DNA from 3 places in the Arthrobacter sp. DMZ02-1R genome. Region 2 is predicted to be linked to each of the others. Evidence: predicted binding sites of a transcription regulator. Region 2 holds the regulator's gene; each other region holds the start of a gene.
What was found. The regulator HrcA, encoded in region 2, represses chaperone genes, less so after heat shock. The targets are predictions, from matches to a motif close to TTNGCACTCGNNNNNNNCGAGTGCNAA.
Positions count from the first base shown of each region.

Region 1: AC3ANQ_RS05815 (FmdB family zinc ribbon protein) is a predicted target of HrcA. The motif match lies at 3,158-3,184, and genes of this name have one in related genera.
Region 3: AC3ANQ_RS13605 (Hsp20/alpha crystallin family protein) is a predicted target of HrcA. The motif match lies at 4,512-4,538, and genes of this name have one in related genera.

Region 1 is NZ_CM173230.1:1,211,986-1,219,863, forward strand. Features, by position in the region: gene AC3ANQ_RS05800 (AAA family ATPase) at 1-1,642, shown strand, start outside; gene AC3ANQ_RS05805 (hypothetical protein) at 1,652-1,891, shown strand; gene cpaB (Flp pilus assembly protein CpaB) at 1,912-2,574, opposite strand; gene AC3ANQ_RS05815 (FmdB family zinc ribbon protein) at 2,831-3,094, opposite strand; gene AC3ANQ_RS05820 (5-formyltetrahydrofolate cyclo-ligase) at 3,252-3,857, opposite strand; gene galU (UTP--glucose-1-phosphate uridylyltransferase GalU) at 3,974-4,885, shown strand; gene AC3ANQ_RS05830 (GNAT family N-acetyltransferase) at 4,892-5,512, shown strand; gene AC3ANQ_RS05835 (hypothetical protein) at 5,641-5,769, opposite strand; gene AC3ANQ_RS05840 (hypothetical protein) at 5,821-6,540, shown strand; gene AC3ANQ_RS05845 (SDR family oxidoreductase) at 6,547-7,347, shown strand; tRNA gene AC3ANQ_RS05850 (tRNA-Ala) at 7,379-7,451, shown strand.
Region 2 is NZ_CM173230.1:2,378,401-2,386,278, reverse strand. Features, by position in the region: gene lepA (translation elongation factor 4) at 1-1,160, shown strand, start outside; gene hemW (radical SAM family heme chaperone HemW) at 1,209-2,438, shown strand; gene AC3ANQ_RS11625 (DUF4870 domain-containing protein) at 2,507-2,920, opposite strand; gene AC3ANQ_RS11620 (DUF3097 domain-containing protein) at 3,070-3,927, opposite strand; gene hrcA (heat-inducible transcriptional repressor HrcA) at 4,144-5,157, shown strand; gene dnaJ (molecular chaperone DnaJ) at 5,218-6,348, shown strand; gene AC3ANQ_RS11605 (16S rRNA (uracil(1498)-N(3))-methyltransferase) at 6,351-7,127, shown strand; gene AC3ANQ_RS11600 (GerMN domain-containing protein) at 7,185-7,878, opposite strand, start outside.
Region 3 is NZ_CM173230.1:2,815,574-2,823,451, forward strand. Features, by position in the region: gene AC3ANQ_RS13580 (right-handed parallel beta-helix repeat-containing protein) at 1-12, shown strand, start outside; gene AC3ANQ_RS13585 (LacI family DNA-binding transcriptional regulator) at 130-1,221, shown strand; gene AC3ANQ_RS13590 (carbohydrate kinase family protein) at 1,271-2,224, shown strand; gene AC3ANQ_RS13595 (glycoside hydrolase family 32 protein) at 2,217-3,755, shown strand; gene AC3ANQ_RS13600 (MerR family transcriptional regulator) at 4,172-4,480, opposite strand; gene AC3ANQ_RS13605 (Hsp20/alpha crystallin family protein) at 4,614-5,039, shown strand; gene AC3ANQ_RS13610 (J domain-containing protein) at 5,256-5,714, shown strand; gene AC3ANQ_RS13615 (hypothetical protein) at 5,749-6,123, shown strand; gene AC3ANQ_RS13620 (hypothetical protein) at 6,146-6,376, shown strand; gene AC3ANQ_RS13625 (lipopolysaccharide assembly protein LapA domain-containing protein) at 7,130-7,387, shown strand; gene AC3ANQ_RS13630 (GH1 family beta-glucosidase) at 7,722-7,878, shown strand, end outside.

The DNA of each region.
Region 1 (7,878 bases), 1.2 Mb from region 2:
CAGCGGTGGAGCCCGGCTGCGGTGGAAGCTCGCCGAAATGTGGCGCGCTGGAATTGCGGAACATCCCCGTCAGGCAGAGCTCCTGCGGAATCTGATCAAGGATGGCCGCGTTACTCTCTCGGCGCTCAGCGCCCAGGCGCCGGCTTTGGTTTCCAGGCTGGTGCCGGTGTGGTCCATCAGCCCGTACCTGCTGACCGGGCTTTTGCCTGCCGAACAGAAGTTCGACGCGGTGGTAATTCTTGATGCCGAGAGCACATCTTTGCAGGCTGTGCTGCCGGCAATCGCCCGGGCCGAACAAGTCATCGCCTTCGGTGATGCGAAGACCGCCAATGCCCGCACCTTTAGCGTGGCCGTGGAGCCTCCCATGGCAGGCGTCACGAGCCAGGACGCGGTGGACAGTGCCTTCAGTGCATTGGCCCGCGTCTTGCCGACTTGGCAACTGAACTGGGTGTACCGGGCTGTCGATGAAGATCTGGTGCTGCAGCTGAGCAAGAATTACTACGACGGCGGCCTGCGTCGGCTGCCGGACGGCCAATCCGTAACGGGGCTGGACCGTTCGGTTGTGGTTGAGTACATCCCGGACGGTACCGGCCTGCCCGGTTCGGATCACGAAGGTGTGGAATCGGTCGCGGCTGAAGTGAACCGTGCGGTGGATCTGGTTTTTGAACACGCCAGGCTTCGGCCCCGAACCTCCCTCGCGGTGGTGACCGCAAGCCTGCGCCATGCTGCAAGGATCGGCGAAACCATTAGGCTCCAGCTGCCCAACTATCCTCTGCTGTCCGGCTTCTTCAACGCGGGCGCCGAGTCCTTCCGCGTGGTGGATTTGGAGCGCGCTCAAGGATTGGTCCGCGATCACATCATCTTCTCCTTGGGCTTCGGGCGCACTCCGCACGGCCGGGCGCTTCACAGTTTCGGTCCCCTGTCCGTCGAAGGTGGCCGGAACAAGTTTGCTTTGGCAATGACCCGCTCGCGCAGATCTTTGCACGTCCTGAGCTGCTTCCGTCCGGAGGACCTGGACTTGGATAGATTGGCTCATGGGGCGGTTGATTTCCATGAACTCCTTGACCGTGAACTCTCGGGCAATTCGGATCTGGGGACGCCGGCAACCAGGGCAGCCGCCAGCGAGCGGGCGCTCGGTGAGGATCCGTTGGTGGCGGATCTGGGCGAGCGGCTCCGTGCTCGTGGAGCCCGGGTGTGGCACCACTATGACGGAGCACTGGACATCGCCGCGGCGGCCGATCCGGTACACACCATCGGCCGTGATGACACCGAAATGCCGACGCCGGTGGCCATTGAATCCGATGGCACGGAACGATACCGCCGCATGAGCGTCCGGGAGCGCAGCAGGCTTCGGCCCCAGCTCCTGGAGCGCCTCGGCTGGCGTTACATGTCTTTGTGGACCATCGAAGTGTTCACGGACCCTTCGTCGTGTGCGGACCGCATCGGCTCCTACCTTGGACTCGAAACGCCGGTTGCGCCCTCCTATGGCGCCGTCCAGCATGGATTCCTGGACATGGATGTTGAACAATTGGAACTGGACGCTCAGGCGGACAGCCAGGCGGGACTGCGCAGCCAAGCGGAGTCGGCCTCGGTCAAACTTGGCGGTACGCAAGGGCCCGGCCTGGGGCCAGCCATCCCCTAAGGAAGCGCAATGCCGGAAAGAAAGAGCACAAAGGCCAAATACCCTGCGGACACTCATGCAGCGGAGGCCGGCACAGAGCTGGACAAGCAGGAGAAGACAGAATTGAAGCCCGGACCGGAGTCGAAGCCGGCAGGAGAAGGCATTCTGCCCAAGAAAGCCGCCGAGGATGATCCACGCCGCTGGGGTGACGAGCCCGGTTACGATCACGACGCTTGGCTGAAGGAGCAAAGGCCTCCACACTGGGGCTGAACATTCCACGATGAGCCTGACTATCCACGAGGGGTTTCGGTTTGCCGGGTGCCAGCGGGATTGACCAAGACAAAGAACAATTTCCCCCGAGTGGAAGCTCCGGCCAGGATTTCTGCCTGTTGCGGATTCGCGGCGACAACCACGAGGCCGTCAGACTCGTTCGTACCTAGCCACTGGCTGGCCTTGCCTCCATGTGCAGACGTCCACAAAACCGGGACGGCCGCAGCCAGGAGTTCGGATTTCTTGCCAGGCCCTTCAAATCCATCAGCTGCCGTGAGCACAACGTTGACCAACTGGCCCGGGGAAACAAGCTGGATTGAAGCGGGATCGGCCATACGCAGCGGAACGGCTGCTGTTGCGGGCGCGGCGCCGGTCAGCAGACCCGGGCCCAGGAATTGGGCGTCCGTGGGGACCTGCCCTTTCTGGAGAGGTGAGGCAAGCTGCTTCCCGCTGTATCCAATGCGAGAGGTGAGTGCTCCGGCAGGAGCTCCGCCGGGAAGAACTTCAAGAGGTTTGAGGTCGGAATCTGCCAAGGTGGACCCGGCCGGAAGATCCCTGGCCGCGGCGAGAACCGTCACCCGTTGTTCTGAAGCAGGAGTTAGCTGGTGGACCACAATCCCGGCGGCGACACACAGCAGGAGTGCCACCACGAGGCGGCGGTTGCGGTTCAGCCAGCTGCCCAACCTGTGGTGCTTGGAATGCGCCGGGGGAGCGCCAGGGGCGCGGGCGCCTTGTGGAAGAGCCAGAATAGTGCGAGTGCTGGCATTGGTGACCGGCGCGAGGCGGCTATTGCCTGGAGTCGAAGAAGACCCCCCTGAATGCGGGCTTTGGGATGAAAACGAGGTAGCTGGCATGCTGCCACGCTAACCGTGCCAATAGTCCGGTGACAGGGCCTTAATGAGCTATGTGGAAAAGCGGAATCAAGTGGAAAACCGCAAATCAGCTGGCGGCAGCCGCCGGAACCGACGCAGGAGCCGGGGATGCCGCTGGCGCAGCGGGAGCAGCCGAAACGGCGCTTCCCTTGGAGTCCCGGGAGTCCGTACGGTAGAAGCCCGATCCCTTGAAGACGACGCCCACGCTGTTGAATTTCTTGCGCAAGGATCCTTGGCATTCGGGGCAGTCAGACAGGGAGCTGTCTGTGAAGGCCTGAACAATGTCAAAGGCATGGCCGCAGTCTTTGCAGGCGTAGGCATATGTGGGCACTGGCAATCCTCCTCCGGGACGAACTACAGGTCCCTGCGCTGCATTTGCGGATTGTTCCATCCATTAGCAGTCCAAGGGCCTGAGTGCCAATTCTATCATCCGACATCGGAGTCTCCACCAAGGAATGTGGTGGGGGAACAAACTGCCGGAAGCGGGTTCAGCTGGCTCGGCTTAGTTCGACGACGCGGCGGGGGGTAAGTGCCTCTGGCACGGGCTTGTCGAACGGTTCGGCCGGGATGCTGCCTGCCGGCAGGACTTCATCGTCATATACGACGGCGATAGTCGGGGGACGCTGTCCGTTTGCGTCCAACTTGTCGAGGAGTCGGTCGTAATATCCGCCGCCCTGGCCAATGCGGTTGCCGCCCTCGTCGACTGCAGTCGCTGGAAGGAAGATTCCGGCCGCATCCCTGACGACGTCACTGCCGAATCGTTCGCCTACTGGCTCATCAATGGGGGCATACCTTGAGCGGGCAAAGGTCGTCTCCGGGGTCCAATACGCCCAACTCAGGCGCCGCTCCGGTTCGCATACCGGTAGAAGAATCCTGTGCCCAAAAGCATGGAGCGCTTCAAGCAAGGGCATTGTTGGCGGTTCGGCTGCCACCCCCACATAGGCGGCAAAAGTCGCCTGTTTCCCGTGGGCAACAGCATCGGCCCATGAGAGGCCGCGGCGGGCTATACCTATTCCGGCGTCGGCGCGCTGTTGTACTGTCAGGGCGAGCCGCCGGTTGCGGTTCTCCCGGCGGATATCGTCTTTCAAAGTCACTTTTGCTCCAGTTCTTCCGTCTGCCCGGCGCCGGGAATGTTAGGGAACGTCGGCCCCTCTTTCCTCCATCGGCGTACTTTTGCCTAATGTCCAGTTCCTTCCGTTAGATTAGTCCGGTGACTTCCAATAGCTGCGCTAGCGCTGTCCGCAAAGCCGTTATCCCCGTTGCGGGGCTCGGTACCAGATTCCTGCCTGTCACCAAGGCGATGCCCAAGGAGATGCTCCCGGTAGTCGACAAGCCGGCCATCCAGTATGTTGTCGAAGAAGCCGTGGGTGTGGGCCTCAATGACATCCTCATGATCACGGGCCGCAACAAGCGCGCATTGGAGGACCACTTCGACCGTGTGCCCGCCTTGGAAGCAACCCTGGAGGCCAAGGGAGACACCGTCAAGCTGGACTCGGTTCAGGCTACTAGCAACCTCGGCGACATTCACTATGTTCGCCAGGGTGATCCCAAAGGTCTGGGCCATGCGGTGCTGCGTGCCAAGCAACACGTTGGCTACGAACCATTCGCAGTCCTCCTCGGCGACGACCTCATCGATGCGCGGGACACGCTCCTCAGCGACATGATCGAAGTCCAGCACAAGACCGGTGGATCCGTCGTAGCCCTCATTGAGGTGGAGCCGTCCCAGATCAGCGCCTATGGCTGCGCCGACATCGAGGACATCGGTGAAGATGGCTACGTCCGCATCAAGCAACTTGTGGAAAAGCCTTCTGTTGACGAAGCTCCGTCCAACTTGGCCGTGATTGGTCGCTACGTTCTTCACCCCTCGGTATTCGACGTCCTCGAGCAAACCGAGCCTGGCCGTGGAGGCGAGATCCAGCTGACGGATGCCCTCCAGGTACTGGCTGCCGGCGAGGGCGAAGGTAGCGGTGTCTACGGAGTGGTCTTCCGCGGTCGCCGGTACGATACCGGAGACAAGCTCAGCTACCTTAAAGCCTGTGTCCAGCTGGCATGCGACAGTGAAGACCTCGGACCCGGCTTGCGCGAGTGGCTGCCGGGCTTTGCCGACAGTCTCAGCAAGTAGTTCCTCATGTGGGGATCGGCCATTTGGCCGGTGACGCTTGAATGTGGCGACCTCATTTTGCGTCCCATTCGCTACCGGGACAAGAAGGAATGGACCGAAGTCCGCTCGCGCAATAGTGACTGGCTCGCCCCGTGGGAAGCCTCTAACCCGGCCCCTGGTGGCCGTCTGCCAAACTACCGGCAGATGGTGGCTTCCCTCAACCTCCAGGCGCGGCAGGCGAGTGCCCTTCCTTTTGTCATCACGGAACGCATTCCGGGGTATCACGAGCCCAGGATTGTGGGGCAGTTGACGGTCTCTTCCATTGTTTGGGGATCGGCGATGACCGCGACCCTTGGCTACTGGGTAGATCAAGCGCGGGCAGGGCGCGGGATTGCTCCCACCGCGGTTGCCTTGGCGACCGACCATTGCTTCGCGACCCTCGGCTTACACCGGATGGAGATCAACATCAGACCCGAAAATGGGCCGAGCCTGCGCGTTGTTGAGAAGCTTGGATTCCGTGACGAGGGGCGCCGTGAACGTTTCCTTCACATCAACGGAGAATGGGCTGACCATAGAAGCTTTGCCTTGACCTCGGAAGAGGTCCCGCGAGGCTTGCTGGCTGCTTGGCTTGGGCGCGAAGCCAATTAGTCCGTTTGGGTGAATGACTGTCATAAATCCATTGATTTGCCGACTCTCCGACGACACACCGCGGGGAATGCGGTGGCCCCTGCGTATTTGCTTCTACGGTTTTGATTGTGGACTTCCCTCTCAGCAGCTCAGTGGTATTGGTGATTGCCGTGGCGCTGTGGATCGTTTGGGTTGCGCCATACATGTTGCGGAACCGCCGCCTGCACGTCCAGGTAGCCGGTGACGTGCCAGTGGATGACAGTGAAGATGACGCTCACGAACTGCAATCCGGGGTGGTTCTGTCAATTGCCCCTCGGCAGGAGAAAGCAATGGAAACCATGCAGAGCACCGCAACCGCATTGCCCAAGGAATCCACCGGCGAACGGCGTGATGCTGCAACGGGTCCCGCGGTTTTCAAAGTCAGATATGGTCGCTGTGCCCTTGCCCTTGCCGGCCTTCTCCTGCTGCTCACGGCTGCCGTTTCCGGCGTCCTGCGTATTTTCGATCTTGTTTCGGCCTGGCTGCCGCTGGTCTCCATAGTTGGTGTCGTTGGAACTGTCTTCCTTCTCCGCCGCCTGGCCATCAGGGACCGCAGGGCGAAGATGAACGCGGCCTTCCGCAACGCCATGGGTCCCACCGTTGAGAATCCCGGCACAACCACGAAGGCAACGGACCGCCCGGCGACCAAGATTTTCGATGCGGAAGCCCATTCCCGCGAAACGAACCGCCTGACCGCCGTCGAACTTCGTCAAGCCGCGCTCAATGTTGCCGTCGCTGCCGGCGACAACACGGTCCGTTTTGCAGACGGGGCCAAGGACGCTGAGTGGCAGCCTGTAGACGTGCCCAAACCAACCTACGTTGACGCTGCAAAGGCGCCGCGGCCGGCACCGGAACCCCTCGATTTGCCTGAGGCCCCCAAACCCCTCGGCAGGCCCACGTTGAAGCAAGCCAGCGCCCCGTCCGCTAGCCCCGCGATCCAGGCGCAGCATGTCAAGCCTCAGAGCGCCCTCAGCAACCTTGACGACGTCCTACAGCGCCGCCGGGCATAGCCGAACATGACTTCTGTCTGCGTAGCAGGTGGCACAGGGCAGGTGGGCCGTGAAGTCGTCCGTTTGGCGCTGGACGCCGGGCTCGACGTGACGGTACTGAGCCGGCGCCCGCCGTCGGGCGCGTCAATGGCCCATCACGACGGCGCCCGCTACTTTCAGGCGGACGTCACCACTGGCGCTGGCTTGGCACAGGCGCTGCAAGGGGCCGACGTCGTGATCGACTGCCTGGAAGGCCAGTTCGGCAAAGCCCGCAAGAATTTCGCCGACGGCGGTGCGCGCCTGCTCGCCGCGGCCACCGGTGCGGGCGTCCGCAAAGCGGTCCTCCTCTCGATCATCAACTGCGACAAGAGCAATGCCGCCTTTTATGTCTCCAAAGCCGAGAAAGAACGGGTATACGCGCGGTCGGCGCTTGAGACTGTCGTAGTGCGGGCCACCCAATTTCACAGCCTCGTGACGGTGGTTTTCGAGGCCGGAGCGAAACTCCGCCTTATTCCGGTCTTCAAGGGCGTGCGCTTTCAAACGATTTCCCCGTCCGATGTGGCTTCCGTGTTGCTTGCCGAAGCCTTGGGGGAGCCTTCGACAGTCCGGCATCGGACTCGGACGATCGGTGGGCCGGACATCCGGACCATGCGTGAACTCGCTGGGATCTGGCGAACGGCTGCGGGCCGCGCTGGGCGGATTGTGCAGGTTCCGTTGCCCGGGGCGATGGACAAATTCCTTCGGAGCGGGCTGAATTTGGTCCCAAACGAACGGACCGGGACCGACACGTTCGAGTCCTGGTTGGCAAAGCGCCAAGATAGTTTGTAGCCTAGGGGCACTGGCACCACGCGGTTGACCAGGGGCTATAGCTCAGTTGGTAGAGCGCTTCGTTCGCATCGAAGAGGTCAGGGGTTCGAATCCCCTTAGCTCCACAGTGAAAGCCCTTTGACCTGTGGAAACGCTGGGTTGGAGGGCCTTTTGCCTGTCTGATTTGGGCCCGACCACACGGAAACCACAGGCTTTGGGATGAAAACCTGCGGCAGGCGATGGGATCCCAGCCCTAACTGGGGAGACCCGCCGCACGTATGAAAAGAAGACCGTGAGCGCCGCGTCTGTTCGACCCCCAAGGGAGCGAACAGGGTATGCGGCGTGGCTGTCATCGAGGAGCTTGAGAGCGCTGTCATAGTCGGGTCAGCTAGGACGAGGAAATCAGAACGGAGAACCAGCCCTTGAAGGCCTGGGCACGGCGGTTTCCGGCGGCTCCTCGAAACCTTTTGTGGCTGGTAGGAAGATGACTCTCCGAGCGATTCTGAAATTCGGAGGTGGGGAGCAGAATGATTCGCTTCGCATTAAGAACGT
Region 2 (7,878 bases):
ATCCGCGCGAGCGGATCCAGATGATGTCCACCCGTGCCACACACGAACTGCTGGAAATCGGTGTCAGCTCGCCGGAACCCACTCCCTCCAAGGGACTCGGCGTGGGCGAGGTCGGCTACCTGATCACCGGCGTAAAGGACGTCCGCCAGTCGAAGGTGGGCGACACCGTAACCAACCTGGCCAAGCCCGCTGCGCAATCCCTGGCCGGTTATGCCGATGCCAAACCCATGGTCTTCTCGGGCTTGTATCCCTTGGACGGCACGGACTATCCGGTGCTCCGGGATGCCCTCGAGAAACTGATGCTCAACGACGCCGCACTCGTCTATGAACCGGAGACCTCGGCCGCGCTCGGCTTTGGCTTCCGCGTGGGCTTCCTTGGCCTGCTGCACTTGGAAATCACCCGTGAGCGCCTCGAGCGCGAGTATAATCTCGACCTCATCTCCACTGCTCCCAACGTTGAGTATGAGGTCACGCTGGAGGACAAGCGTGTCCTCCACGTCACCAACCCCAGCGAATACCCCACGGGCAAGATCTCGGAGGTCCGTGAGCCGATGGTGTCCGCCACCATCCTGGCGCCCAACGAATTTGTCGGCGCCATCATGGAATTGTGCCAGAGCCGCCGTGGGGTCATGGGCGGCATGGACTACCTCTCCGAGGACCGTGTAGAGATCCGGTACCGCTTGCCGCTTGCCGAAATTGTCTTCGACTTCTTCGACATCCTTAAGTCCAAGACCCGCGGTTACGGTTCATTGGACTGGAAGGCCGACGGCGAGCAAGTTGCCGATCTGGTCAAAGTTGACATCATGCTCCAAGGCGAGCAGGTTGACGCCTTCAGCGCCATCACCCACCGTGACAAGGCCTACGCCTACGGGGTCATGATGACCGGCAAGCTGCGCGAGCTCATTCCCCGCCAGCAGTTCGAGGTGCCCATCCAGGCTGCCATCGGCTCGCGCATCATTGCCCGCGAAAGCATCCGCGCCATCCGCAAGGACGTCCTTGCCAAGTGCTACGGCGGTGACATCACCCGTAAGCGCAAGCTTCTGGAAAAGCAGAAGGAAGGCAAGAAGCGCATGAAGATGGTGGGCCGCGTGGAGGTTCCACAGGAAGCGTTCATCGCAGCCCTTACCACCGACGAGTCCAAGGACAAGGCCAAGAAATAATGGGGCTGTTCGCCCAAAACACCGGGGGACGGGCATACGGGGGATCGTGTGCCTAGTGTCCTTCCCCTCGGAGATCCGGCACCTGCGGACGGCCTCCTGCCGCCGCAGGTGCTTGACGGTGTCGAGTCACGCAAGTTTGGCCTGTACGTCCATATACCTTTCTGTGCCGTGCGCTGCGGATACTGCGACTTCAACACCTATACCGCCACCGAGCTTGGGGGCGGCGCATCCCAGGACGCCTACGCTTCCACTGCGATTTCGGAAGTAGAGTTCGCCGTCAAGGCCATGGGCTCCTCCGGACTCCCGCATCGGCCCTTGAGCACGGTGTTCTTCGGCGGAGGCACGCCGACGCTGCTGCCTGCTGAAGACCTGGCACGCATCCTGACGGCCGCCGTCGGGCACTGGGGGCTGGAAACAGGGGCCGAAGTCACCACTGAAGCGAACCCGGACTCGGTGACTCCCGAGTCGCTCCAGCTGCTGGCCCACGCCGGCTTCACGCGGGTCTCCTTCGGCATGCAGTCAGCAGTCCCGCACGTCCTCAAGGTTCTGGACCGTACCCACACGCCCAGCAGGGTCCCGTTGGTGGTCCAATGGGCGCGCGACGCTGGCCTCGCCGTGAGCCTCGACCTGATCTACGGCACTCCAGGCGAGTCGATGGCCGATTGGCAAACTTCCCTTGACACTGCGCTGTCCTACAAACCGGACCACATCAGCGCCTACGCGTTGATCGTGGAAGATGGCACCAAGCTGGCCGCCCAGATCCGGCGCGGGGAAGTTCCCGGAATCGACGACGACGACCACGCCGCCAAATACGAACTCGCCGATCAGCTGATCAGCGCCGCCGGGCTCGACTGGTACGAGGTCAGCAACTGGTCCCGCACACCCGAACAGGCGTGCAAACACAACCTTGCCTACTGGCGGGGAGACGATTGGTGGGGCATCGGACCCGGCGCGCATTCCCACATGGGCGGCGTCCGCTGGTGGAACGTCAAGCACCCCACCGCTTACGCAAACAGGCTCGGTCAAGGCGTCTCTCCTGCCGCTGGGCGCGAAACCCTCGACGCCGGAACCCGGGAAGTGGAACGCATCATGCTGGAAGCGCGCCTCGGCACGGGACTCCAGGTAGACGCCCTCGACAAGGTGGGCCGTCATGCCGTGGCGGGCCTCATTGCCGACGGCCTGGTGGAGCCCGCGGCGGCCTTCCAAGGGCGGCTGATTTTGACGCTCAAGGGGCGGCTACTGGCTGACGCCGTGGTGCGTCGCATCCTCCCGGAGTAGCCCCCGCCGGCACGAACGCTGGCGCGCGTACCAGCTTGCGCGAGCACTCGCGCGCCGGGGAACAGCCGCTATTTGATCCAGCGCAGGTTGAAGCGGTAGCGGTGCGGCTGTCCGTGGTTGACGCGGATGCCGGCAGATACAGAGAAGCACGTCACAGCAACCCAGATTGCCGTGGCCAGAACTGCGAACAAGTTTCCAACCACCGGGAGCAAGACCAGAATGTTGGCAAGCACTGCGGCAATCGTTGGAGGCAAAGTGAAGTTCAGCGCCTCTTTGGATTCCTGAGCCGTGAAGGGGCCACGTTCGCGGAAAATCAGGTAGATCAGAAGCGAGGGCACACAGCCGAGGATCCCGCCGAAGTGCGCAAGGGTTGCCCACTGCCGGTCTTCCGAGGCGGTCAAGGGCAGCGCGTTGGCAGGAACGCCGTGGTACTGGGACTGGCCCGAGGCGCCGTCCCCATCGTCAGGAGCGTTGTCTGCCACAGTTTCTTCCTTCGAGTATCTATCGGTGCAGTGTTGCTGTCCCAGAATACTTGCTTAGCGCGCGATCAGCGGACCAACCCCCCGGACCCGAAGTCGCGGAAACCGCACCGAGGCCGCCGCTAAAGCGAACCGGAAGCTGCAAGGAGCCGTCAGGGTACAGTCAGGAAGTCGATCACTTCTTCCACCCGTCCCAGCAGGGAGGCCTCCAAGTCCGCGTAGCTGTGGACGGCGCCGAGAAGCTTCTGCCAGCCTAGCCCGACGTCCTCCGGTGTCTCATGCGGCCAGCCGAACGACTTCAGGATGCCGGTCTTCCAATCGGTTCCGCGGGCGACGGTGGGCCATTGCTGGATCCCCAGAACCTTGGGGCGAATAGCCTGCCAGACGTCCACATAGGGGTGGCCCACGATCAGGACGTTTCCTGCAGCACCGGGCAGTGTCATGGCATCGGCGGCAATCCGCGACTCTTTCGAATCCGGCACCAGGTGGTCCACCAGGACTCCGAGCCTGCGGCCCGGGCCTGGAGAGAACTCGGCAATCGCCGCCTTGAGATCGTCAACGCCATGCAAGGGTTCGACGACGATTCCCTCCACCCGGAGGTCATCTCCCCAGACCTTCTCCACGAGTTCGGCGTCGTGTTTGCCTTCCACCCAGATCCGGCTTGCCTTGGCGACTTGCGCGCGTTGGCCGGCCACCCTGACGGATCCTGAAGCGGTCCTGCCCGCTTGCCCGGTGACCGCTCCGGCAGCGGCGCGGGGCGCCGGCGGCAGAAGTTTTACCGGTTGTCCGTCGAGCAGGAATCCGAAGCCGAGCCGGAACGACTTGTTCTTTCCCCGGCGGTCCTCCAGCACCACAATGTGCATGCCGCCGGCCTTTTCGACCCTGGTCACGGCCCCGACCCAACCGGACTGCACGTCTTCGAGAACCATTCCGCGTTCAACGGGCACCTCGGGCAGTTGCCTCTTGGCAGGCGAGGAGAGGTCTCGCGGGCCCCAATTGTCGTAAGACACGGTCTTCACACCACTTTGCGCTAGGGGATCAATGACGGCCCTGGACATTCCGCCGGACCGCGCGGGAATCATGTTCGCCGCGAGCGGTACCAATGCTAACAACGTGGTGGCTCATACTAGACTTGTTAGCACTTGGGCATGTTGAGTGCTAATTGTTTGAATATCAGGTCGCTGAGTAGTAACTGTTCAGCACTGGCTGTTGAATGGAGGTGGGCAGTGAGCGAACCACGCAAGCTTGAAGTGTTGCGCGCCATCGTGGAGGACTACGTTCACTCCCGCGAGCCCGTCGGATCCAAGGCCTTGGTCGAACGGCACCATTTGGGAGTGTCGAGCGCGACCATCCGCAACGACATGGCCCTTTTGGAAGAAGAAGGACTCATCGCCGCACCGCACACCAGTGCCGGCCGGATCCCCACGGACAAGGGCTACCGCCTGTTCGTCGACCGTATTTCCCAGGTCAAACCGCTTTCAGCCGCCGAGCGCCGGGCCATCCACTCGCTGCTTGAGGGACCCGACGACGTCGAGGACATCCTTGAGCGCACCGTTCGGCTCCTGTCCCAACTGACCAACCAGGTCGCCGTCGTGCAGTACCCGCACCTTAGCCGCGCCCGCGTACGGCACATTGAGTTTGTGCTGCTGGCTCCGCGCCAGGTCTTGGTAGTACTTATCGCCGACACCGGCAAAGTGGAACAGGGCGTGGTGCACGCAGGGGCCGATGCCACGGACGAAGATGTCATGGCCTTGCGCACACGTTTCCTTGGGAGCATTGCCGGCTCGCAGCTTGACCTCATGCCGCAGGTCCTGCCGTCCGTGGTTGCCCTCTGCCCGCCAGCGCTTCGAGGCCTTGCCGGTGTCCTCGCTCTTGGTCTGGAAAGGCTGGCCGACCGAAGCCGGGACGAACGCATGGTCATGGCAGGCACAGCAAACCTGGCCCGCTCCAACGTGGATTTCCCGCTCAGCATCGGGCCGGTCTTGGAGGCTCTCGAGGAACAGGTGGTCATGTTGCGCCTGCTCTCGGACATGGCCGAGGACCCTCGGGGAGTCACAGTGAGCATCGGCCGCGAGAACCCTTACGACGGTCTCTCCGAAGCGTCGGTGGTCGCCACCGGCTACGGTCCGGGCAGCAACGCCAAGATCGGCATTCTTGGGCCTACCCGGATGGACTATCCCAACACCATGGCGGCCGTCCGCGCCGTCGCACGCTACCTTTCCCGCATTCTGGGCGGCTGACAGCCCCGGCCAGAAACCGTCTCGCAAGAAACGCAGTACAACAAGGAAGAGATACCGACTTTGAGCAGCCACTATGACGTTCTGGGCGTCTCACCGGAAGCAACCGGCGAGGAGATCAAGAAGGCCTACCGCAAGCTCGCCCGTAAGCTGCATCCCGATGTGAACCCCGGAGAAGGCGCCGCCGAGGAATTCAAAGCCGTGACCCACGCCTACGAGGTCCTCTCCGACCCCCAGAAGCGCCGCGTGTATGACGCCACGGGCAACGAGAACGGCACTGACAACGGCTTCGGTGGAGGTTACGCGGGCCAGGGATTCGCATTCCAGGACATCTTCGACACGTTCTTCGGCGGGGGTGGCGGTGGCATGCAGGGACCTGCATCACGTATGCGCCGCGGCCAGGACGCGCTGATCAGTGTCCGCATCGATTTGCGCGAGGCCGTCTTCGGCGTCAACAAGAAACTTGAAGTGGATACTGCGGTCGTCTGTCCCACGTGCGAAGGCTCATGCTGCCGAGCGGGAACCCACCCGGAGCGCTGCGACATCTGCGGCGGCTCGGGTCAGGTCCAGCGCCCAGTCCGCTCCATCCTCGGCCAGGTCATGACTTCCGCGCCGTGCGGTTCATGTGAAGGTTTCGGATCTATCATCAAGGATCCGTGCAATGAGTGCAGCGGCCAGGGCCGCATCCGCAGCCGCCGTTCGCTGACCGTCAAAGTGCCTGGCGGCGTGGCGACCGGAACGCGCATCCAGCTGTCGTCTCAGGGCGAAGCAGGGCCGGCCGGCGGTCCTTCCGGCGATCTCTACGTGGAGATCCGGGTCAACGCCGATTCCACCTACATACGCGAGGGCGACGACCTTCACGCGACCCTGAGCGTTCCCATGACGGCCGCGGCACTGGGAACCGAGCTGCAGCTGGATACGTTTGACGGCCCCCAGGAGATCGACGTCAAGGCCGGCACCCAGTCCGGCGAGGTCATCACCATGCGCGGACTGGGCGTCACCCATCTCCGCGGATACGGCCGGGGAGACCTCAAGGTACACCTGCACGTTGAGACGCCCGGAAAGATCGACGCCGCGCAGGAAGAGTTGCTCCGCCAACTGGCCAAGTTGCGCGGTGAGCAGTTTACCGAGGGCAAGCTCGTAGCGAGCGGCGGTATGTTCGCGAAGCTGCGGGACAAGCTCGGTAACCTGTAGCGGTGAGCAACCCCGTATTCTTCGCGGCCGCCGGAACGCTCGACGGGCTCGGGCCCGGTGACACGTTCGTGCTGGTCGGCGCCGAGGCAAGGCATGCAGTCACCGTCAAGCGTTTGGAAGTCGGCGAAGCCGTGGACATTGCCGACGGCGCCGGAAAGCGCCTTACGGGAACTGTGACCGCATCCGGACAAGGAAGCCTGGAAGTCCTTGCATCTGATGTCCTCCAGGAGCGCCAGCCGAAAGTGCGCCTCGTTTTGGTCCAGGCCCTCGCCAAGGGCGACCGCGATGAACTCGCCGTCGAGACGGCAACGGAACTCGGGATCGACGCCGTGGTGCCCTGGCAGGCGGAACGATCCATTGTCCGTTGGAAGGGGGAGCGGGCCGCCAAGGCCCTCGCGAAGTGGCAATCGGTGGCTACCGCAGCGGCCAAACAGGCACGGCGCGCGTGGATCCCGGAAGTGCGTGCCGCCGTCGACGGCTCCGGCTTGGCGGCGGCCGTTGCCGCTGCTGATCTGGCGATCATCCTGCACGAGGACGCAAAGCGCCCGCTGAGGGATGTATTGGAGAAGTGGCAGGATCAGCTTTCCGGCGGGGACCCCGGAGCAGGTCGCGAAGTGCTGCTCATCGTGGGGCCAGAGGGCGGCATCTCGCCGCGCGAAGTAACCAAGTTGAGCGACGTCGGCGCGGTCACCGCCCTCTTGGGGCACCATGTACTTCGCTCGTCGACGGCGGGCCCGGCCGCCGTCGTACTGGCCAGCGACATTCTGGGGCGCTGGTAGAGCGCCAAGCGCGCTGCCCAGGCAGCCCGTCGAGTGGCTCGCGGTGCAAGCAGGTGATCAGCGGACGCTGAAAGAACGGGTATCCGTGGCGATATCGGCGTCGCCTGGACCCACCATGGAAACGCGCAACTCGTACCGCCCGGCTCCGAGGCCCACCGTGAAGTTGAAGGCGCCACCTTGTCCCGGCACGGTCGAAGCAGTGGTCTGACCGGACAGGTATGATGTCTTCTCGCCGCTTGAGTTCTCGCGGAGGATCTGCCAATGCAGTTTCTTCGAAGTGTCGGTACTACGCCCGTTGAACTTGACTGGACCGGCAGGCAGGGTCAGGTCCTCCTGAGGCTCAATGATCCAGACGGGTGCCACCATGGTTGCGTCCCGGACCATCGGATCACCCAGCTTGACCTGACCGAACGCCATGTAGTCCGTGTGCCCGTCTACCAGGATGGTCACCTTGATCAGCTGACCGGAGTCGATCAAGCCCGAGCTCGCCGCAGCAGCGGTAGCGGTGTAGACGAGCTGCTGGACCGCTCGCTGCGCCATTCCGGCGTCGAGGTTGGAATTGAACGCGTCGCGGGAAACGTCGACCGTGACCACGTTCTTGCCGGAAATCGACGTCGCAAGGTCGCTCGGATTTTGCCATGGCGTGAAGAAATCGTGATCCAGCGGCTTTTGGGACATCATGATCCGCAGGGCGGTAGTGATGGGGTTCTCGTTGCCTGGGTTGTCACGAAATTCGCGGTACAGGAAGATA
Region 3 (7,878 bases), 440 kb from region 2:
GTGGCCCAGTAGCCCGCTCAGGCCCGGCGAGACCCCCGGGGATCGCCATCGGGCCTCTGGGACGAATAGAACGTACCCAGCAAGTACCCGGACATAGAATCAGCATCAACATAAGGACGTGGGAGACCAATGAACAAGTCGGTTGGAATCAAGGACGTGGCAGCCGCAGCCGGCGTCTCGGTCACAACGGTCTCCCACGTCCTCAATGACGTTGTCTACGCCCGGGTGGGGGCGGAGACGAGGGAACGGGTCCACGAAGCGGCGCGACGTCTCGGATACGGCCCGAACCGGCTGGCGCAGGCCCTGCGCACCCAACGTTCGGGCATGATCGGGTTCATCAGCGAGGAAATCGCCACCACCCCCCACGCTGGCCGGATCATTTTGGGGGCCGAGGAGACGGCACGTGCCCGCGGGTACCGCATCATGATCATCAACTCCACCAGCACCAGCTCCCAGGATTCCAGGGAAAGTGATGTGGCGGATCTGCTGGACCGGCAGGTAGACGGCATCCTGTACGCCACCATGTATCACCGCAAACTGGTCGTCCCGAAGAACCTCGCCGGACTCCCCGCCGTCCTGGTGGACTCCGAAGACATGAGCCACACCGTTTCCTCCGTCATCCCCGACGAAATCGCCGGTGCGAGGTCGGCCGTACAAACCCTGATCGACGCCGGACACACCCGCATCGGCATGCTCAACAACACCGACGACGTCCCGGCCACCCACTCCCGGCTCAAGGCCTTCAAAGACACACTCGCAGATGCCGGGCTGCCCTATCACGAAGAACTCGTCCAATCCGAGCCTTCGGAGGTGCCCGGCGGCCACCAGGCCGCGCTGCGCCTGCTGAAAACCCCAAACCGGCCCACGGCCGTGTTCTGCTACAACGACCGCATGGCCATGGGCGCGTACCGGGCCGCCGGGGAACTTGGCCTCAGGATTCCGGACGACATTTCCATCGTCGGTTTCGACAACCAACAACTGATTGCCGAAAACATCTACCCCGCACTGACAACCGTCGCCCTTCCGCACTACGAAATGGGCGCCTGGGCCACCGAAAACCTGATCGACGCCATCGAGGGAAAAACCGACCTGCAGCTGTTCGCCGCTCACCCGACCCTTCTCCCCTGTCCCCTGGTCCTTCGCGATTCCGTCGCCTCCCCAAAACATCAGGACGCTTCGAGCAGAGCAGCACCGGACTCACCTACACGCCCCAACACCTGACCTCGAGCGCGTCCAGCATCGGACGCGCCCAACCCTCCAAGGACCCCGAATGCACAGCACCCCAGTTCCCCCATGCCCTGAAACGGATGTCGTCGTCGTCGGCGAGGCCATAATCGACATCATTGACACCGCGGCAGGGCCCGTCGAGTTTCCCGGCGGATCAGGGATGAACGTCGCGTTCGGACTCGGCCGGCTAGGCGTCAGCACCGCATTTCTCACCGCACTGGGCAGGGATGAACGCAGCAGGAGCATCCAACAACACCTGGACACCGCGGGAGTACGCCTGTTCCCGGGAGCCGAACACCTCAACCGCACATCCACAGCCAGGGCGCTTCTGGACAGCAGCGGTTCCGCAGAGTATGAATTCGACTTCGAATGGAACCTCCCCCAAATCAGCCCCGCTTTCCTCCCAAAGGTGCTGCATACGGGGTCACTGGCCTCCTTCACAGAACCCGGAGCAACCCAAGTCCGGTCCTTGCTCGAACAGTTCTCCCGCCGCTGCTTGATCACGTACGACCCCAACATCCGCCCGACACTGCTCCACAGCCACGCTGAAGCGCTCAGGACCTTCGAACACACAGTCGCCCTGGCTACCGTTGTGAAGCTCAGTTCGGACGACGCCCAGTGGCTTTACCCGCGTACGTCTCCTGACGACGTCGCGCAGCGGCTGCTTGATCTCGGGACAGAACTTGCAATCATCACCGATGGCGCATCCGGATCCTATCTGCGCTCGAATACCGCCGAGATCGAAGTGCCGGCACCACCAGTGCTCGTCAAGGACACTGTCGGCGCAGGCGACTCCTACATGTCATCGCTTATCGCCGGCCTCATCGAGGACCCCGAGGACGATTTCGGCTACGGCAAACTCATCCGCCTGGGAACCGCCGCCTCGCTCGCTGCGGCCATAACGGTCGGCCGGCACGGAGCGAACCCGCCAACGCGGGCGGAACTGATCCGATGCCTGGAACTGGCCCGGACGTCCCGAAAGAACTCCGATGACTGAAACAACGACACAGCCTGGCGGGGGCGGCGCCGAAGAAACCGCTCCCACCATGCGGCCGATACTTCACTACACAGCCAAGAACACGTGGCTGAACGACCCCAACGGACTCGTGTGGCACCAGGGCGTCTACCACCTCTTCTACCAAAACAACCCCTTCGACAACGTCTGGGGCAACATGTCCTGGGGACACGCCACCTCAACCGACCTTCTGCACTGGACCGAACACCCGGTGGCGATCGCCTGCGACGAGGAAGAAGACGTCTTTTCGGGCAGCATCGTGGTGGACCACGGCAATACGTCGGGATTCGGCACAGCAGAAGATCCGGCCCTGGTGGCCATCTACACGAGCGCCTTCAAGGAAGGCTCGGCGCACCAAGGGACACAAGCCCAGTCCCTCGCGTTCTCAACGGACGCCGGCATGACCTGGAGCAAATACGCAGGCAACCCGGTGCTTGGCCGCGGCTCGGCCCATTTCCGGGATCCCAAGGTGTTCCGCTACGAGGGACCGGCCGGTTCCTGCTGGATCATGGTGGCGGTGGAGGCCCAGCACCAGCAGGTTGTGCTGTACCGCTCGGCCGACCTCAAGGACTGGGATTACCTGAGCACCTTCGGCCCCGCCAACGCCAGCGACGGCGAATGGGAATGCCCCGACCTCTTCCCGCTCCCCGTCGACGGAGACCCGGACAACGTCAAATGGGTCCTGGTGGTCAATATCAACCCGGGAGCCGTGGCCGGCGGCTCCGGAGGGCAGTACTTCGTCGGCGACTTCGATGGGGTGCAGTTCACCGCCGACCCTGATTCGCTCGTTCCAGCGGATGCCGACAGGAACGTAGATCTCAGACACTGTCTGTGGCTCGACTGGGGACGTGACTACTACGCCGCCGTCTCCTTCAGCAATGCCCCGGAGAGCCGTCGCATCATGATCGGCTGGATGAACAACTGGGACTACGCCAACTCCTTGCCCACGTCTCCGTGGCGCTCCAGTATGTCGATTGCCCGGGAGATCGAACTCGCGATGGTGGACGGCTTGCCGCGCCTGCTGCAGCGCCCCATGCTGACATTGGACTCCGGGGAGCCGGCCCGCACCATACAGAACATGGAACTTCACGACTCCCTGTTCCAACTGCCCGACGCGGCGCCCGGATCAGCCCAGCTTATCGAGGCCGAGATCCTGCCCGGCACGGCACGGACCGTTGCTTTCAGGCTTCTCGGCGCACCGGACGGGAACGCAGCAACGGTCCTCAGCTTCGATGCCCTGACGAGCCGGCTCACCCTGGACCGCCGCAACTCCGGAAACACCGCCTTCCACGACAAGTTCGCGTCGGCCGAGTCAGCACCCGTGAAGCTCGACGACGGCGCGCTAAGGCTCCGCATAATCGTCGACCAGTGCTCGGTGGAGATCTTCGCCCAAGACGGCAGAGTTGTCCTGAGCGATCTGGTGTTCCCCCCATCCGGGAACCTCGGCACCGACGTGTGCGTCGAAGACGGCACGGCCATGGTGCGGAAACTAGCCGTCACGTCCTTATCCTAATGACAGCACCCCACCCCACTGCAGTGCCCACCCACGTCCTTGCCGGATAGAGGGCCAGCCGCCGGCAGGGGCCCACGATTGGTCTATCGCCCGTTATGGAGTTTGGTGGAGGGTGTGGGCGACGCGGTAGGAGTCGGTGCCGGGTTTCCTGGAATCTCTGATCGCCCAAGTCAAAGCAGTCACCGTACTGGGTGTACTGGTTCGCAGGAGGCTGTCCGGGGGCCCGGCAGGTCTATGACGCGGTCGACCATCCCTCATGGCAGGCTAATCCAAAGGCAAACGTCAATGACGGGGCCCGAGGCGAGGTTTTGGGGTCCGAAGTTGTCCGGGAGGCACTATCCGGCCCTGGATCAGGACTTCGCTGCAGTCGCATCGTCGCCACCTTCTTGGTTGAAGCTCCGGCAGAGATAGGAACATCAAGGACGGGCCCTGTCCCGTGTAGCGTTCGCGGACCTGAGTTCCGCCTCGAGGCGCCGGTTGTCGGCCTCCAGGACCAGGACCATCCGGATGCCGGCCAGGTTCAAGCCCAATTCCAGAAGCTCGCCGATCCGCCGCAATGTCACAAGGTCGTTCTCGCTGTACTGGCGGGTACCGCCCAGGGTCCTGCCCGGTTCCAGCAGGCCCTTGCGTTCGTAGAGGCGCAGGTTCTGCTGACCCGTTCCCACCAGTGCGGCCGCAACGGAAATCGCATACACGCCCCTCCCCCGGTCCTCCGCCTGGCTCATCGGGTACCTCCAGAATCCTTCGAAAATCAGGCTTGCCCTGACCCATATGTAGTGCTATAAGAAATATATACCAGCCACCATAGATCGGCTGGGTTGACAACAAAAAGCTGCGATCTGCAAGGAGTGAAACACCATGCTGATGCGAACGGATCCCTTCCGTGAACTCGACCGGCTCGCCGAACAGGTACTCGGCACCACAGCCCGGCCGGCGGCCATGCCGATGGACGCCTGGCGGGAAGGCGAGGACTTCGTAGTCGCCTTCGATCTGCCCGGAGTCAATGTGGACTCGGTGGACATCGACGTCGAACGCAACGTCCTGACTGTCAAGGCCGAACGCCCGGACCCCGTCGGCGAAGGCACGGAACTGATCGCCTCCGAACGGCCGCGCGGCGTCTTCAGCCGCCAGCTCATCCTCGGCGACGCGCTGGACACCGAAGGCGTCAAAGCAAACTACGACGCCGGCGTCCTGACCCTGCGCATCCCGGTGGCGGAAAAAGCAAAACCGCGCCGCATCGAAATCGAAACCACCGGAAAACAGCGCCAGGAGATCAACGCCTGACCGCCGGCGCAGCCTCCCGGACCGGGAGCACCACAGCGGCCCGCCATGTAAAGAGGGCGGTCGAGTTCACAGACCACGCCACAGCGCAGCCTGCGCACGGATGGATGAGGTCCCGAGGATGACTCCCGCAACGATGGTCCCCGGCCGAACAGGCCGGGGGCCATCCCCCTCCCCCGCCCACGAGAACACCATCTAAAACACACACCACTGCCAACTATGAGGAACAACGGCCCCGACCTTTACGGCATCCTGCATATCGTCCCCACAGCTACGGCGCGCGAGGTGACCCGCGCCTACCGCACGCTCATGCGCGGCCTGCACCCCGACACCCGGGCGGCTCGCGAACACCCCACCGGCCCCGGGCCGACGGAACCGGAGACGAAGACGCAGGAAGAGCTGCAGGAGCTCCGGGACATCATGGCCGCCTACGCCATCCTCAGCAACCCGGAAAAGCGGGCCGCCTACGACCGGGAGCACCCGCGTCCAGCCGCGAACGCCAAGCCGCAGCGCCCTGGCGCCGCCTCCGTTCGGATCCCAAGGTCGCTTCCCGCCACGTCCCTGCTGATCGGACCGGTCATCTGGGAGCCGCCCGCGGGACGGTCCGCGGGAATGCCGGTCCGGCAAAGGTCATATCCGCCAACCGGCTACACGCTGATCCTGCAGATCAGGCGCTGAGAGCCGGAAAACCACACAATCCCAAGGAGCCCCCATGAGTGCCTGGCGCCCGTACGACAGCCAGTTGATGCCCGCATTCTACGAACGCTTCGAAAAGCGGTGGGGCAAAGGAACAGCGCCGTTCCTGGACCCCGAGACCCACGAACAACCCATGCCCCGGGCCCAATGGATCAACCCGGACACCGGCGCCGCCGTCGCGGTCGTCCCCATCTGGACCGAGGACCCCCAGCACCGCTCCTTCGGAGTGTTCTACCTACCCCCGGCAGGCGATATCTGGGTCCTGCGGCCCGGCTACACGAAATACCTCGAAACCGACACTAGGAACACCGAGCAAGCCAGCCTGCGCAACGACGCCTTCCGAAAAGCCGTCGCCCACGCCAAGGAATTCATCTACGGAACCCAACCCTGAAAACCATAATCCGGAGCACACCATGACCCCTCCACAGATCAGCCAGTTCCTCCAGGACTGCATCATCAAAGACGACACGAACGACTCAGGACTCGACGCCGACGTCTTCTACGGGATCTACATCAGCTGGTGCTCCCTGCACCGCAAAATCCCCCTCCCGACCATGCCTTCCGCACTGCCCTGCGCCTCGCAGGCTTTGTTAAGGAAAAGGACGGGAAGGGCAAAAAGGGAGTCTTCCAAGGCCTGCGCATGACGGGACCAGCCGCCGTGGACTACATCCTCAACAGCAGCGCCCAAACCCCGGCGGACCCCAGGTAGAGCAGGAGGCCACCGTCCGGCCGGACCCTGTTTCCGCCTGGTGTCCGGCGCCCACGCCGTACCAGGTTTGTAGCGCTGCTGCTTCCCGGCAAGCGGCCCGCGGGTTGGGTGGGCGGTGGCAAGGAAACGCACCAATGCCCGGTGTCACCTTTGCCGGGCATTGGCGCCGCTACCGCCGAGAGCATCTTCCAGGGAATCGCCCTCGTGGACGATCGCAGGCCGCCGAACCGGCCGCGGGCTTGAGTACGCCCTACGTGTTTTAGCTGCTCGTGCGTCGGTGACCTGTCCGAAGTGATTTGGGGGTGGTCGCAGGAACCCTGGCAGTGGTGTCTGCGGGCCGCGCCCGGCCCGTCACGGGGGGAGGCAAGGGGCCCAAAGAAGATGCGTGTCACGCCATATGAGGTCCGGCGTCAACCCTCCCGGAGGGTCCACCGGGCTCTCAAAACAGGGCCCACGAGGAGGGTGTGGAAGGCCGCCGTGCGGCGTACCTTTGTTGTGGCGAGCTTCGCATATCCCCCATTTGCGCAGCCGCCTGGAACCCGTGCGTTGGAGGCGCTTCCGACTCGCGCGGGGGTTCCTGATCGCATTGCCGTTCGCGGCGTCCCGTCGGCCGACCGACCCCCTGTTGCCTACGGAGCCGTCCCACGCGCCAACACCCGGCGCGGGCGTGCCGGCGGGGCGTCGGCCGGTGGTCACCCGCGCCGGGATGGTCTGGACGGCCACCGTAGCCGCCCTCGTGCTCCTGATCCTGCTCATCGCGTTCATCGTGCAGAACCAGGACGCCGCCAGGGTCAGGTTCTTCGGCCTGGACGGAACCATCTCCCTGGGCATTGCCCTGCTCATCGCCGCGGTCGGCGGCGGGGCCCTGGTCGCCGTAGCCGGTGCAGTACGCATCATCCAGCTCCGGGCCCGCACCCGCCGCACACCAACACCGCCACGGCCCTGACACCAACCACGACACCACACCCGGCAGCGAACGGCTCCGGCTGTCCGCGCAGGGGCATGGCCGGCGCGGGCCTTGAAGGGACCGACTGCGGGCCTGCCCTGTGGGCTCTGAATTCCTAGAGTTGTCCCCATCCGCCAAGTAGCTGATGAGTAACTTGTACTGAAGGTTGTGGGAGTCGTTGGCCCGGGGCGCCGATCAAATGCTGGGCTTCGATCCTGCATCCGAATCGGCATACCTGCCGGTAACTCAGGGAATCATGCGAAGATATGGTCCGGACTTCGCGTGGTTAGAGGATCCCGTGGCAACGTTATCTCTTTGACGAGGGGCTGAACCAATGCATATCACCGCCAAAGAGCTGGCCAGGCTCATTCCGGCGGACTTCACACTCGGCGTGGCCACGGCCGCCTTCCAGATCGAAGGCGCGCTGAACGAGGATGGCCGTGGTCCGGCAGGGTGGGATGTTTTCTCGGCCCGACCCGGGGCGGTCGTCG